Regions from separate parts of the Leclercia sp. GHBNCSD genome, predicted to be linked through region 3. Evidence: predicted binding sites of a transcription regulator. Region 3 holds the regulator's gene; each other region holds the start of a gene.
What was found. The regulator Fur, encoded in region 3, represses iron uptake genes when iron is present. The targets are predictions, from matches to a motif close to ATAATAATGAGAACNACTATCAA.
Positions count from the first base shown of each region.

Region 1: fhuF (siderophore-iron reductase FhuF) is a predicted target of Fur. The motif match lies at 1,573-1,595, and genes of this name have one in related genera.
Region 2: ACT3IC_RS21420 (TonB-dependent siderophore receptor) is a predicted target of Fur. The motif match lies at 2,623-2,645, and genes of this name have one in related genera.

Region 1 is NZ_JBQVYO010000001.1:1,296,095-1,301,104, forward strand. It holds gene rsmC (16S rRNA (guanine(1207)-N(2))-methyltransferase RsmC) at 1-826, shown strand, start outside; tRNA gene ACT3IC_RS06360 (tRNA-Leu) at 968-1,054, shown strand; tRNA gene ACT3IC_RS06365 (tRNA-Leu) at 1,084-1,170, shown strand; tRNA gene ACT3IC_RS06370 (tRNA-Leu) at 1,202-1,287, shown strand; gene ACT3IC_RS06375 (DUF1435 domain-containing protein) at 1,327-1,557, opposite strand; gene fhuF (siderophore-iron reductase FhuF) at 1,714-2,502, shown strand; gene ACT3IC_RS06385 (PTS sugar transporter subunit IIC) at 2,558-3,901, opposite strand; gene ACT3IC_RS06390 (YbaK/EbsC family protein) at 4,230-4,688, shown strand; gene bglJ (DNA-binding transcriptional activator BglJ) at 4,730-5,010, opposite strand, start outside.
Region 2 is NZ_JBQVYO010000002.1:228,310-233,319, forward strand. It holds gene ACT3IC_RS21400 (GlxA family transcriptional regulator) at 1-51, shown strand, start outside; gene ACT3IC_RS21405 (hypothetical protein) at 206-394, shown strand; gene ACT3IC_RS21410 (SDR family oxidoreductase) at 399-1,160, shown strand; gene ACT3IC_RS21415 (MFS transporter) at 1,205-2,407, shown strand; gene ACT3IC_RS21420 (TonB-dependent siderophore receptor) at 2,719-4,908, shown strand.
Region 3 is NZ_JBQVYO010000001.1:570,694-575,703, forward strand. It holds gene pgm (phosphoglucomutase (alpha-D-glucose-1,6-bisphosphate-dependent)) at 1-888, opposite strand, end outside; gene seqA (replication initiation negative regulator SeqA) at 913-1,455, opposite strand; gene ybfF (esterase) at 1,639-2,412, shown strand; gene ybfE (LexA regulated protein) at 2,541-2,828, shown strand; gene fldA (flavodoxin FldA) at 2,984-3,514, shown strand; gene fur (ferric iron uptake transcriptional regulator) at 3,805-4,251, shown strand; gene chiQ (ChiQ/YbfN family lipoprotein) at 4,407-4,736, opposite strand; gene chiP (chitoporin ChiP) at 4,783-5,010, opposite strand, start outside.

The DNA.
Region 1 (5,010 bases), 730 kb from region 3:
GGCGGAACAGGCCGACGTGGCCGACTGCGATACGCTGATCTACTACTGGCCGAAGAACAAACCCGAAGCCCAGTTCCAGCTGATGAACCTGCTCTCCCTCCTGCCGGTGGGTTGCGATATCTTCGTGATCGGTGAAAACCGCAGCGGCGTGCGCAGCGCTGAGCAGATGCTGGCGGAGTACGTCACGCTGAACAAAGTCGACAGCGCCCGCCGCTGCGGCCTCTACCATGGCCGCCTGGACAAAAAACCGACCTTCGACGCAGAAAAATACTGGGGCGAATATCAGCTGGATGGCCTGACCATCAAAACCCTGCCGGGCGTCTTCAGCCGTGATGGTCTGGACGTGGGCAGCCAGCTGCTGCTCTCCACCTTTACGCCGCACACCAAAGGCAAAGTGCTGGATGTCGGCTGTGGCGCAGGCGTGCTCTCCGCTGTGCTGGCAAGCCACTCGCCGAAAGTGCGTTTAACCCTCACCGATGTGGGTGCATCCGCTATCGAAGCCAGCCGCGCGACCCTGGCGGCCAACAACATTGAAGGCGAAGTTTTTGCCTCCAACGTCCTCTCCGACGTGACCGGCCGTTTCGATATGATTATCTCTAATCCGCCATTCCATGACGGTGTGGAAACCAGCCTCGAAGCAGCACAGACCTTGATTCGTACCGCGGTACGCCATCTGAACAGCGGCGGTGAGCTGCGAATCGTGGCGAACGCCTTCCTGCCGTACCCGAAAGTGCTGGATGAAGTCTTCGGCTTCCACGAAGTGCTGGCGCAAACTGGCCGCTTTAAGATCTACCGCGCCATCATGACTCGCCAGGCGAAGAAGTAACGTCTCCCGCTGGCCTGAGCCGCCCGTTCAGGCCATTTTTGCAGCAAATAATATCTCCCGCACAATTATCTGTTGACGAAAAGCTGAAAACATCTAGAATGCGCCTCCGTGGTTACGATACTTTTACTGTATCGATGGTCTGCGAAGGTGGCGGAATTGGTAGACGCGCTAGCTTCAGGTGTTAGTGTCCTTACGGATGTGGGGGTTCGAGTCCCCCCCCTCGCACCAATAACCATGATTGATATTGCTCGCACTGGGCGAAGGTGGCGGAATTGGTAGACGCGCTAGCTTCAGGTGTTAGTGTCCTTACGGATGTGGGGGTTCGAGTCCCCCCCCTCGCACCAACGAGGCGATATCAAAAAATAAGATGACTGTGCGAAGGTGGCGGAATTGGTAGACGCGCTAGCTTCAGGTGTTAGTGTCCTTAGGATGTGGGGGTTCGAGTCCCCCCCCTCGCACCAATTATCTTATCTCTCCTGATTTTCTCTCTTTTTCTCCCGTTAGTTCAGATTCATTACCAGCACCCACATTCCCGCAATCAGCGCAACACATGATGGCAGCAGCACGAAATGCCGCAGTTGTTTATGCCAGATCATGGCGGATGAAATCAGCAAGCCCGACGCGATAATCACTTTCCAGACCGCTAACGACAGATCGGTACACGCCAGCCCGGCCATGACCATTCCCGGCAGTATCACGCCCCAGCCACTTCCCAACGCTCTGCTCAACATGATTCATCTCTCAAACCGATAATGATAACCAATATCATATGATAGATTTTCTCATTTGTCAGCGTTAAACCTGAATGTGTAAAAAGCCTTGCGCACGGATTTATCTATAGTTAGGATTGGCAATCATTATCATTTAGATTTTTATCCAGCTAACTTATGGCCACACGTTCCGCACACGCTGTTGAGAATATTATCTGGCAAACACCACTGTCGGCCGGGCCTTCAGGGCTTGCGGACGCGATGCGTGAGGCTATCGGTCAGACGCGTGCCTATCTGCTGGATGTCATCAAGCTGGATGAACCCCATCCTCATCACGCCATGACGCTGGCGCAGTGGCAGCGTCCTGCCGAACTGCAGTCTTTGCTGGCGACCTACTCCGATCATATCTACCGCAACCAGCCCACGATGGCGCGGGAAAACAAGCCGCTGCTGTCGCTGTGGGCACAGTGGTATATCGGGCTGATGGTCCCACCGATGATGCTGGCCCTGCTGACCCAGGATGTGGCGCTGGATATTTCCCCGGAACATTTCCACGTTGAGTTTCACGAAACCGGGCGCGCAGCCTGCTTCTGGATCGACGTTCAGGAAGACAGCCAGGCAACCTCCCTTTCGGCCCGGCAGCGTATGGAAATGCTGGTGACACGCGCGCTGGTCCCGGTGGTTGACGTCCTGGAAGCGACGGGTGAGATCAACGGCAAACTTATCTGGAGCAATACCGGCTATTTAATTCACTGGTATTTGACCGAAATGAAACCCCTGCTGGGGGATGAGAAAGTGGACGCGCTGCGTCAGGCGATTTTCTTTGCCCGCCAGCTCTCCGATGGGCGTGACAACCCGCTTTATCGCACCGTCGTCCCGCGCGACGGCCTGCTGGTGCGTCGTACCTGCTGTCAGCGCTATCGCCTGCCGGACGTTCAGCAGTGCGGCGATTGCACGCTGAAATAGTTTATCAGGTCCAATAGATGAAAACGGCAACCCAAGGGTTGCCGTTTTGCTTTTATTACGCGACCTGCTGACTCTCTTCTTCTGCACGCTGGGCCTCTTCGGCCTCCTGCGCCAGCAGCTGCTTCTCGTACACCTTAAAGAACGGGTAGTAGATGATGGCGGAGACCATCGCTAACAGCAGGACCAGGATCGCCGCCCTGAAGTCCCAGCCCAGCGCCCAGGCAGCCCCCACCGGCGCAGGAGCGGTCCAGGGAACCACCGAAATCACGCGGCCAATCAGATCCAGCTTCATCGCCGCCCACGCCAGCACCGCGTTGACCATTGGCGCCAGCAGGAACGGGATAAAGAACACCGGGTTCATCACGATAGGCGTACCGAAGATCACCGGTTCGTTGATGTTGAAAATACTCGGCACCACGCTCAGCCGTCCAATGGAACGCAGGTGCGCCGAACGGCTACGCAGATAGCAGAACACCAGCCCCATCGTGGCCCCGGAGCCGCCAATCACAATGAAGAAAGTCCAGAACGCCTCCATAAAGATGTGTGGCAGCGGCGCGCTTTGCGCCAGCGCGGTCTGGTTCATCCCCAGGTTGGTGAGCCAGAACATCTGCAGCATACCGGAGACAATCGCCGCCCCGTGGATGCCCGCAAACCACAGCAGGTGACCAATCAGCACCGCCAGCAGGATTGCCGGCAGCGAGTCCGCCGCCGCCACCAGCGGTTTAAAGATGGCCATGATCGCCTGCGGGATCAGCATGCCAAACTGCGACTGAATAAGCAGGCTCAGTGGATAGAGGGTTAGCACCACCACCAGCACCGGGATCAGCAGGTCGAAGGAGTTCTTGATCATCGGCGGCACCTGGTCGGGCAGGCGAATACCGATATTGTGCGCCTTCAGAAAACGCATCATCTCCACGCAGTAGATCGCCACCAGAATGGCGGTGAAGATCCCCGTCCCGCCGAGGCTGTCCACCGGCAATGCGCCTTTGGTTTTTGGCGCGGCGATCAGCAGGAAGGCCATCAGCGACAGCATGGCGCACATGAAGGGATCGAGCTGATACGCTTTTACATAATGCTTGCCCAGGTTGTAGGCGATAGCGGCACAGATATAGAGGGACATCACGCCCATCGTCATATCGAAGGGGGTGAGGATCTGGCCTTCAAACTGTTTTGCCATATCCAGCCAGGCGCGGGCAAAGCCCCATGTGGTGTCCGGCGAAAACGGCGGGTAAGCAAACACTAATAAGAACGAGCCCACAATCATAAACGGCATCGCGGAGATAAAACCGTCGCGGATCGCCATCACGTGACGCTGGGAGGAGATGCGTCCGGCAATGGGGCTGACATAGTTTTCAACAAATCGGAATATCAGGTTAAACGCAGCATGGTTGGCAGACATAACGGCTCTCCTGTCAGACGATCGTTTCGGGCGTTGTGACGCCGCACGGTGTTCCATATACCACTTTCACCACCTTGCTGGCTCGCTTACCAGCGGGACTGCTCAAACGGATAGGTTTCATAATCGACTCTTATTATTGGATACAGGGGAAGTGACGTAATCAGTATTAATCTCCGCATCATGGTCTGCAACCGGTTACTGTAACCGGTTTCCGTGATTGTGAAGATGATCCAGAAATCGCTGATATCAGAAGCGTGTGACCTGGTAAATATTTAAAGGGCATCATCTCTTATGAACGACTACGCAGAATATTTTTCTGGAGGAAACAATGAGTTTGCAGTCTGTGCGCCAGTTTTTCGCTGACCACGCCCCGGATGTTGAAGTCATCGAACTGGGTCAAAGTACCGCTACCGTTGCGCTGGCTGCCGAGGCCCACAACGTCGCGCCGGGTCAGATAGCGAAAACGCTGTCGCTAAAAATTAAAGATGAGGTGATCCTCGTGGTTGCCAAAGGCGATGCGCGTCTTGATAACAAAAAGCTGAAGCAGACGTTTGGCGCAAAGGCCCGAATGCTGAGTAGTGACGAGGTGGTGACAATCACAGGGCATCCTGTGGGTGGCGTCTGCCCTTTCGGACTGGAAACGCCGCTGGCGGTCTATTGCGACATCTCTCTCAGACAGTATGCGGAAGTGCTGCCCGCTGCCGGTGCGATCCACAGCGCGGTGCGTATTTCTCCGGAAAGAATGGCCGAGCTCACTCAGGCAACATGGGTAGACGTTTGTCTGTAAGTCCCGCGCCAGAACCGTTCTGGCGCAGACTTTTGCATGGGTTATGAAAAGTGTTGGGAAATGAAGCGCGAGTTGCGGGGATCCGGGACGGGAAAATGGGTCAGGATATCCGCTGCGTGCAGTAATCCCACGTCGGAACGCACCCCGAGCTTAATCATGGCATTGAATTTATGCGCACGAATGGTTTTGATGTTGCGATCGAGCCGGGTGGCAATTTCCGGGATGGAGAAGCCGCACGACATAAACTGCAAAATGGCGCGCTCGGTTGGGCTAAGCAGTCTTCCACGATGAATATTCCAGTGGTTATTATGCCCGTCATTAA
Region 2 (5,010 bases), on a different contig from region 3:
ATCCGGGGTTACGGCATTCCCCCCCAGTCGCTGCGCACCGGCAAAGCCTGACCCTCCTCTTTTTCTGGCTCCTCACCCTCCTGACTCATGATGACCGGCATCCGGCCATCATGATGTCCGAAATCACGACCTTTCTCGTCAGCCGCGCCGGCACCTGACTGCGTACTATGTATTCACCGACCCGATAACTGACAAGGTGAACAACATGACGCAGCATACCCACCTGGTCCGCGCCACCGCCACGCCGTGCTGTGACAATGACGGTCTGTCGGTTGACCCGCGCGATCCAACTATCGTCATGAGCGCACGGGAGAGGGTTGACGCGGCGCTCATCGGATTTGCTCGCGACCCACGTATTACCATTCCGTCCCTTAACGATTCTGCGAAGGAGTAAGACCATGAAACTGACCAATAACACCATCTTTATCACTGGCGGCACCTCTGGCATCGGCCGCGCAATGGCAGAAAAATTCCATCAGCTGGGTAACCAGGTGATCATTTCCGGGCGCCGGGAGGCGCTGCTGAAGGATGTCACCGCCGCCAGTCCGGGCATGGATTATGTGGTGCTGGATGTGACCCGCGCCAACAGCATTCAGGCCGCCGCAGAGCAGGTGCTGAAGCGCTATCCGGCCCTGAATGTGGTCATCAATAACGCCGGTATCATGCCGTTTGACAACGCGGCAGGCGAGCTGGATGACGCCCAGGCGGTTACGCTGCTGAACACCAATATTCTGGGGCCGGTGCGCGTCAGCGCGGCGTTTATTGAGCACCTCAAACAGCAGCCAGACGCCGTACTGATCAACAACAGCTCGGTGCTGGCCTTCCTGCCGCTGGCCACCAACGCGCTCTATTCGGCGACGAAAGCCGCGATTCACTCCTACACCCTTTCCCAGCGCTTCCTGCTGCGCGACACCAGCGTGCAGGTCATCGAAATTTCCCCGCCGTGGGTGGATACGGATCTGATTTACAAGAGCGGTGACCCGCGCGCCATGCCGCTGGAGGCGTTCATCAGCGAGACGTTTGACAAGCTCGGTACAGACACCATTGAAGCTATCGTCGATCGCGTGCTGCCTGTGCGCGATAACCCGGGGGCAAACGAGCATACCCTGGTAAACCAGTTCAACCAGTCGGTCGCGGATAACCCAATCCCTGTTCAGTAAGCTCTGCAGGGGCCTCGCGCCCCTGTTCTTTCCGGAGATGGATCATGAACGCTGTTATCACCGCTTCCCAGCGCCGTGCCCTGCGCGCGCTGAGCATCGCCTATTTTGTCCAGGCGACCGGTGCGCTCTCTGTCGCGGGTAGCCTGCCCGCTATTTCCGCCGCCTGGCAGTTGACCGATGCACAGAGCGCACGCTTGCTAAGTATTTTCGGCCTGACCTTTGCCCTGGCCGCCCCGCTGGTTCAGGTGATGTTTGGTCACTGGCGCCGTCGCCAGCTGGTGCTCACGGGCATCGGGCTTTTTGGCTCTGGCGCCTTCGCGTTTGCGCTGTCACCCTCCTACGATGCGCTACTCGCCTCCCGCATACTGATGGGCGCAGGGGCAGGATTTATCGGCCCGGTGCTGGTTGCGCTGGGTTCAGAGCTGGTTCATGAAGAGCAACGCGGTCGCGCTATCGGCATGGTACTCCTGGGGGTATCGATGGCGAGCCTCGCCGGTATTCCCCTCGCCGCGTGGATTGCCAGCCTGTGGGGAGCAAAAGCGCTTTTTGCCCTGGTGGGCGGCGTAAGCCTTTTGAGCGGGCTGAACATCCTCCTGACGGTGCCGGATGAGCGCACAGGGTCGCGCATCCGGCTTACTGAAATGGTCAGCGTCCTGTCACAAGGAAAATACCTGACGGCATTCCTGGTAGTGTTTTTCATTACCTCCGGTGTTTACAGCTTTTATTCGTTCATCGCCCCGCTCATACGCGATACCTACACCGGCGGGACGCAGGCTCTCTCCGCGGCGCTTGCGGTACTGGGCATCGCTGGGGTACTGGGCAACCTCTGGGTGACCCGAGCCGCCGCGCGCTTTACGTCTGAAAGGTTGCTGATGGCGGGCATGACGCTGCTGATTGTGGACACCGCGCTGATTGCCCTGCTGCCGAAAATGTTGGTCGTGTTGCTGGTGATGCTCGTTGTCTGGGCCTTTGCCACCGACCTGCTCTGGCCCAGTCAGCAACGCAGGATCGTTGAACTGTCGTCTGTCCGGCACCGTGGTATCGCTCTGGCGCTGACCAGCGCCTTTATGTTCGGCGGCATTGGATTTGGCTCTGCGGTAGCCTCGTGGGTTTATCCCCTGGCGGGATTTTACGGGCTGGCCGGCATATCGGTGACCTTTATTTTGCTGGCGCTGATCAGTCTGCTGCTGTCAGAAAAGCTCAGAAAACCTGTGGTAATCGCTGAGCCCTGTAAAAATGAAGCCTGAGCGCTGTATCAGCGATGCTGAGATCCCTGCCAGATAATGGCGGGGATGATTCATCACCATAGTAAGCGATTACTGTCGTGACGACAGCGACGCACGTGGGGCAACCTCTGGTATTTCCCCACTTAAGAGGCGGCGGCCCCCAAAACCACATAAATATCATGCCATTGTAGAAACAATTTTTAACATTACCTGTTTACATTGAAATGATTATTCATATCATCTTGATAATCACTATCACCTCTGCGGTGATGTTTTTGCGCTACGGGGCGTCCATGCCTCCGGCTCGTTGAAAAATCAGGATGATCACAATAATGAAATCGCACAGTTATCGCGCGCTAAGCTCTTGTTTATTCATGACATTAGCCGCCAATGCCTCTGCCGAAGTACAAAAAGATGAGACGCTGGTGGTCGCTGCCAGCCGTACCAATCACAGCATCACCGACATGGCGCAGACCACCTGGGTTGTGGAACAGGCTGAAATTGAACAGCAGGTTCAGGGGGGTAAGGAGCTGAAAGAGGTGCTGGCGCAGTTAATTCCCGGCATGGACGTCAGCAGCCAGGGGCGCACCAACTACGGGATGAATATGCGTGGTCGATCCATGATGGTGATGGTGGACGGCGTGCGTTTAAACTCCTCGCGCAGCGACAGCCGCCAGCTGGACTCAATCGATCCGTTTAATATTTCCCGCATTGAGGTCATCTCCGGCGCCACCTCCCTCTACGGCGGCGGCAGTACCGGCGGCTTAATCAATATCGTCACCAAAAAGGGCCAGCCGGAAACGGAAGTCGAGTTCCAGACCGGCCTGAAAACCGGCTTCAACAGCCATAACGATAATGACGAGAACGTCGCAGCGGCGGTGAGCGGTGGCAACGATAACGCTTCCGGGCGCCTGTCAGTGGCCTATCAGCGCTTTGGCGGCTGGTACGATGGCAATGGCGATGAGGTGATCATCGATAACACCCAGACCGGTTTGCAATACTCTGACCGTCTGGACGTGATGGGCACCGGCACGCTGAATATCGACGATCATCAGCAGTTGCAGCTCACCACGCAGTATTACAAAAGTGAATCTGACGGTAAGCACGGCCTTTATCTGGGCGAGAACTTCTCGGCAGTAACGGGCGCGGGCAACGCCTATAACAAAAACAATCTCGACTCCGACCGTATCCCCGGCACCGAACGTCACCTGATTAACCTGCAATATTCCAACACCGATTTCTGGGGCCAGGATCTGCTCGCCCAGATTTACTACCGCGATGAGAGCCTGACCTATTACCCCTTCCCTACGCTTTCCGGCGGTCGGGTCACCAGCATTGGCGCATCGCAGCAAAAAACCGATTTCTACGGCGGCAAGCTCACCATCAACAGCAAGCCGGTGGAGGCATTGACGCTGACATGGGGTGTGGATGCCGAGCATGAAACCTTCGACGCCAACCAGCAATTTTTCGACCTCAGCAAGGCGGCGGCCAGCGGGGGGATGAAGCTGGATAATGCCTATAACGTTGGACGCTATCCGGGCTACAGCATTACTAACCTCGCCCCGTTCCTGCAAAGTAGCTACGACTTCTCCGCGATCACCCTGAGCGGCGGCGTGCGCTATCAGTACACGGAAAACAAGGTCGATGATTTTATTGGCTATACGCAGCAGCAGGCCATTGCCACGGGCAGAGCGACCTCCGCAGACGCCGTGCCGGGCGGAAAGACGGATTACAACAACCTGCTGTTTAACGCCGGTATTCTGGGTCATCTGACCGAACGCCAGCAGCTGTGGTTTAACTTCTCCCAGGGCTTTGAGATCCCGGATCTGGCGAAATATTATGGCTCCGGCACCTATCAGCTGGTGAACGGTCATTATCGCCTGGTCAACAGCGTGAACGTGAACGACTCAAAACTCGACGGAATCAAAGTTGATGCCTACGAGCTGGGCTGGCGTTACACCGGGGATAATCTGCGCACGCAGATTGCCGGGTATTACTCTCTGTCTGACAAAACCATCAACATTAATAAAAGCGACATGACCATCAACGTTGAAGATGACGAACGTCGTATCTACGGTGTTGAAGGCCAAATCGACTATTTCTTCACTGACAGCGAGTGGAGCACCGGTACAAACTTCAACGTCATCAAATCGGAAACCCGCGTCGACGGAAAGTGGGAAAAGCTGACGGTAGACAGCGCCAGCCCGTCTAAAATGAGCGCATGGGTTACCTGGGCGCCGGGCGACTGGACGTTGCGTATGCAAAGCACCCAGACGTTCGACCTCTCTGATGAAGCCGGTAAGAAGATCGATGGCTATAACACCGTGGACTTCTTAGGCAGTTATCTTCTGCCGGTCGGTAAGCTGAGCTTCAGCGTCGAAAACCTGCTGGATGAAGACTACACCACCGCATGGGGCCAGCGCGCACCGGGTCTCTACAGCCCAACCTACGGTGCTGAAAACCTCTATACCTACAAAGGCCGCGGTCGTACCTTCGGCCTGAACTACTCGGTCTTATTCTGATCGTCTCCACTGCCGCCTGCAACGCGGGCGGCAGTTTTTAGCGCAACGGCCCATTTACGTTACACTCTGGATCCTGAGCAACCCACCCGCTACTGCTGAGAG
Region 3 (5,010 bases):
CTTGTCGCGCAGCGCCAGCAGGCCAGCCATCGCACACTCGGAGGAGCAGTCCATACGGATTGCACCATCTTTATCCAGGTGCATAAAGCGGAAGGTCTGATCGACATGATCGTTAACGATGGTCAGATCCAGCTTGTAGTGCTCCGCAATACGCTTCCAGTATTCAATACCGGAACCGCCCAGCGGGTCGACGCCCAGCTTAAGACCCGCTTTCTGGATCGCCGCCATGTCGACGATATCTGCCAGTCCTTCAACGAAAGGCTGCACCAGATCCTGCTCTTTCACGTGGCCGGAGGCCATCGCCTCGTCCAGAGAGATGCGCTTCACGCCTTTCAGGTCATCAGCCAGCAGCGCGTTGGCGCGATCTTCCACCACTTTCGTGACGTTAGTGTCAGCCGGGCCGCCGTTGGGTGGGTTGTATTTGATGCCGCCATCTTCTGGCGGGTTGTGGGACGGCGTGATCACAATGCCGTCAGCCTGCGCGCCGCCCTTCTGGTTATGCACCAGGATGGCGTTAGAAACGGCAGGGGTCGGCGTATAGCCGTTGTTTTCCTGAATGATGACATCCACGCCGTTGGCCGCCAGCACCTCCAGTACGGAGATAAACGCTGGCTCTGACAGGGCGTGTGTATCCTTACCCACGTAACACGGACCGGTGACGCCGTTTTTGGCACGCTCTTCCGCGATGGCCTGAGCAATGGCCAGAATATGCGGCTCGTTAAAGCTATGGCGTACCGCACTGCCGCGGTGCCCGGATGTACCAAACTTAACTGCGTGTTCTGCGTTGCCCACTTCCGGCTTCAGCACGTAATACTGTGCGGTAAGCTGGGCGACGTTAATCAAATCGCTCTGTTGTGCAGGTTGACCCGCACGATTGTGATTTGCCATTGCCTGGTCCTTCTGATGCAAGGGTTAGATAGTTCCGCAAACCTTATCAATCAATTCCACCGGGAACTGCATCGACTGCATGATGTGTTCGATCATGCTGCGTTTACGTCCGGTATTGGTATTGGTGATCACCCAGTACGGTGTACCAGGGAGGTGCTTGGGTTTAGTTTGATTGCCATTCTGTAACAGCGTTTGCTCGTCACCCGCGAAGTAGACACGCGTGCGACCATGCAGTGACTCCGTCGCATCGGCAAACGCGTTGTGATCCAGTGAATAGAGTGTAGTCAGCACCAGCATAAAGCGGTTAACTGCTTTCTTCTGCTCAGCGTATTCGTCAGAAAGCAGCAGTTCGCGCATCGCACGCACTTTGTCTTTTACCTGCGTCAGCGGCTTTTCCTGGGCGACGGCAACGGGCTGGCGCGTCTCTTTGGGGGCTGGAGCGGCAGACTGCGAGGCGGCGGCCATTTTGAGCATGCGCCGTAAAATGTCGGACGCGCTCTCACCGATATGCCGCGTCTGGCTGGCAATATACTGATAGAGTTCGTCATCAACTTCGATTGTTTTCATCTTAATCCAGTGCGATATCTTATCTGAATACAAGTCGTTGGGAGTATAAGGTCAAAACCCAACAGCGGATAGCGTCAAGCCAGGATAGCGGCAAAAGTCAGAATTAACTGTCTCCTTGCAGCCGGACGGCAGAATGGTCAACATGATACCCTAACCTGACATACGTAAAAAAAGAACTTTGCCATGAAATTGAATACCCGAGCGCAATCTGCACAATCGCCGCACAATAATTCTCCCATCGTCCTGGTGCATGGTCTGTTTGGTAGTCTGGATAATCTTGGCGTACTGGCACGGGATCTGGTGCAGGATCACGCGCTGCTGCAGGTAGATATGCGCAACCACGGCCTGTCGCCGCGCTCGCCGCAGATGACCTACGCCGATATGGCCCAGGATCTGCTGGATACGCTGAATGAGCATAATATTGAAAAAGCGACCCTGATTGGTCACTCCATGGGTGGCAAAGCGGTGATGGCGCTGACGGCGCTTGCGCCGGAGCGCATTGCGGGCCTGGTGGTGATCGACGTGGCGCCGGTGGATTACGATGTGCGCCGCCATGATGAGATCTTCGCCGCTATCAACGCCGTCACGGACGCTGGCGTTAGCACCCGCCAGCAGGCTGCCGCGCTGATGCGTGAGCATCTGAACGAAGAAGGCGTGGTGCAGTTTCTGCTGAAATCCTTCGTCGACGGCGAATGGCGCTTTAACGTGCCGGTGCTCTGGGATCAATATGACCAGATCGTCGGCTGGCAGCCGGTGCCGGCGTGGCCGCATCCGACGCTGTTTATTACCGGCGGCAACTCCCCGTATGTAACCGAAGCGTATCGCGATGCGCTACTGACGCAATTCCCTCAGGCGCGTGCGCATGTCATTGCCGGCGCCGGACACTGGGTTCATGCCGAAAAACCGGACGCGGTGCTGCGCGCTATCCGTCGTTACCTCGCCGACACGGCAAATTGATTAAAAAGAGAGCGACTGGTCGCCAGCGGGCCTCCAGTCGTTGGCGTGCCGTTTTCGGTGATGTATGATGGCGCGCTTATCGCCCGGGCATTAGCAGGGTGTCTTGTTTCCCCCGAAGTCTCAAAATCATGGCCAAAGAACACACGGACCGCACGACATTAGATCTGTTCGCGAATGAGCGTCGCCCGGGACGACCGAAAACCAATCCGCTTTCGCGTGATGAACAGCTGCGCATCAATAAGCGCAATCAGCTTAAACGCGATAAAAGCCGCGGGCTTAAACGCGTCGAGCTGAAACTGAACGCTGAAGCCGTCGATGCGCTGAACGAGCTGGCGAATGCCCGTGATATCAGCCGCAGTGAGCTGATTGAAGAGATGCTGATTGCGCAGCTCGAGATATGGCACGGCAAAGCGTAAGTCAGAAAACTCCCCTTCTTATTGCTTTCATGTAGCACAGAGTGCAGTCCTGGGTGATTGCAGTTTCCGCAGGCTTCTCTGTTCTGCTATGATTGCCCTTATCCGTGGCTAAATTGCGCCACCATACCATTAAGTTTCAAGAGGTTATTTTACTCATGGCAATCATCGGCATTTTTTTTGGCAGCGACACGGGTAATACCGAAAATATCGCAAAAAACATTCAAAAACAGCTAGGTAAAGACGTTGCCGATGTGCATGACATTGCGAAAAGCAGCAAAGAAGATATCGAAGGCTACGATATCCTGCTGCTGGGCATCCCTACCTGGTACTACGGTGAAGCGCAGTGCGACTGGGACGATTTCTTCCCGTCTCTGGAAGAGATCGATTTCAACGGCAAACTGGTTGCCCTGTTCGGCTGTGGCGATCAGGAAGATTACGCAGAGTACTTCTGCGACGCTCTCGGCACCATCCGCGATATCATTGAGCCGCGCGGCGCCGTAATCGTTGGTCACTGGCCAACTGCTGGCTACCACTTCGAAGCCTCTAAAGGTCTGGCCGATGATAACCACTTCGTGGGTCTTGCCATCGATGAAGATCGCCAGCCTGAACTGACCGCTGAGCGCGTAGAGAAATGGGTTAAGCAGGTTCGCGAAGAGCTGCACCTCGACGATATTCTCAACGCCTGATCACACTGCGGCGCAACGCCATAGTTGCGCCGCATTGATAGGTAATATCAATCAAAATAATTGCTACAAATTTTTAACTTTTCCTGCCATACCTGTACAATGATCCAGGTTCAAACGGGTCACCCTGTAACAAGTTTGTTGGCGGTACCACGTTTTTATAAGCATACTTTACTTGAGACTTGCAGTTTTCATTAGGTCATGGCAGTTCTATAATGAGACGCATTTCCCAGGTGCATTTTCTGTCACTTCTTCTTTAGAAGTGAATCGTTTAGCAACAGGACAGATTCCGCATGACTGACAACAACACCGCATTAAAGAAGGCCGGACTGAAAGTCACGCTTCCACGGTTAAAAATCCTGGAAGTGCTTCAGGGTCCGGATAACCATCATGTCAGTGCGGAAGACTTATACAAGCGTCTGATCGACATGGGCGAAGAGATTGGTCTGGCGACCGTTTACCGTGTACTGAACCAGTTCGACGATGCAGGCATCGTGACGCGTCACAACTTTGAAGGCGGGAAATCCGTATTTGAACTGACGCAGCAGCATCACCACGATCACCTGATTTGCCTGGATTGCGGCAAAGTGATCGAATTCAGCGACGACTCTATCGAATCACGTCAGCGTGAAATTGCCGCCCGTCATGGCATTCGTCTGACCAACCACAGTCTCTACCTCTATGGCCACTGTGCCGAAGGCGACTGCCGCGAAGATGATCACGCGCACGACGCGAAATAATTCATCCGCCTGCTCCGAGCCAACCTGACGGTTGGCTTTTTTATGCCTGTCATAATGTAAAAAGCCCGGTGGCGCTGCGCTTACACGGGCCTACGGGTGATTTCACCCTGGTAGACCCGGTGAGCATCGCGCCACCGGGCGTTAAAAACAGCGAATTACTTGCTGTTATTACTGCGAATTTCCTGCCAGATTTTGTCGCAATTTTTGGTCACGTCCTGATTGTTACCCGTTTTGCGCGCCATAATACAGGCTTGGTAATCCGCCACTCGCACGCTTTCCTGGTTGGCAAACTGTTCGTGCTTCTTCTCCTGGCGCAGCACGTTCAGCACGCTCTGGCAGGCTTCGATTTTTTCTGGCGAACCTTCAGCGGTATTGATACAGGCGCTGTAGGCCTCTTTCAGACGGGTGTCTTCTCTCTGGGTCTGGGGTTGTGCGCAGGCGGCCAGTCCTGATGCCAGCAGCGCAACCAGTACGATTTTTTTCAGCATAGCAGTCTCCGATCGGCGGGGTTATCCCCCGCCGGGTGAGTCATCAGAAGATGGTGAACGGGGCGATAACCATAAATTTCACGTCACGCTCATCCTGGAAGATGTTGCCGTAGCCGCCGCCGTAGCTTGGGATGTCGGAATGGTTGTCATACTGCGTGAAGTGCAGTTTGAACATGGTGCCTTTCGCGCGACCGTCCTGCAGGGTGTAGATCGCATCCAGACTATAGGCAGACTCTTTGATCTTGTTAGAGGCGATATCTTCACGCTGGCC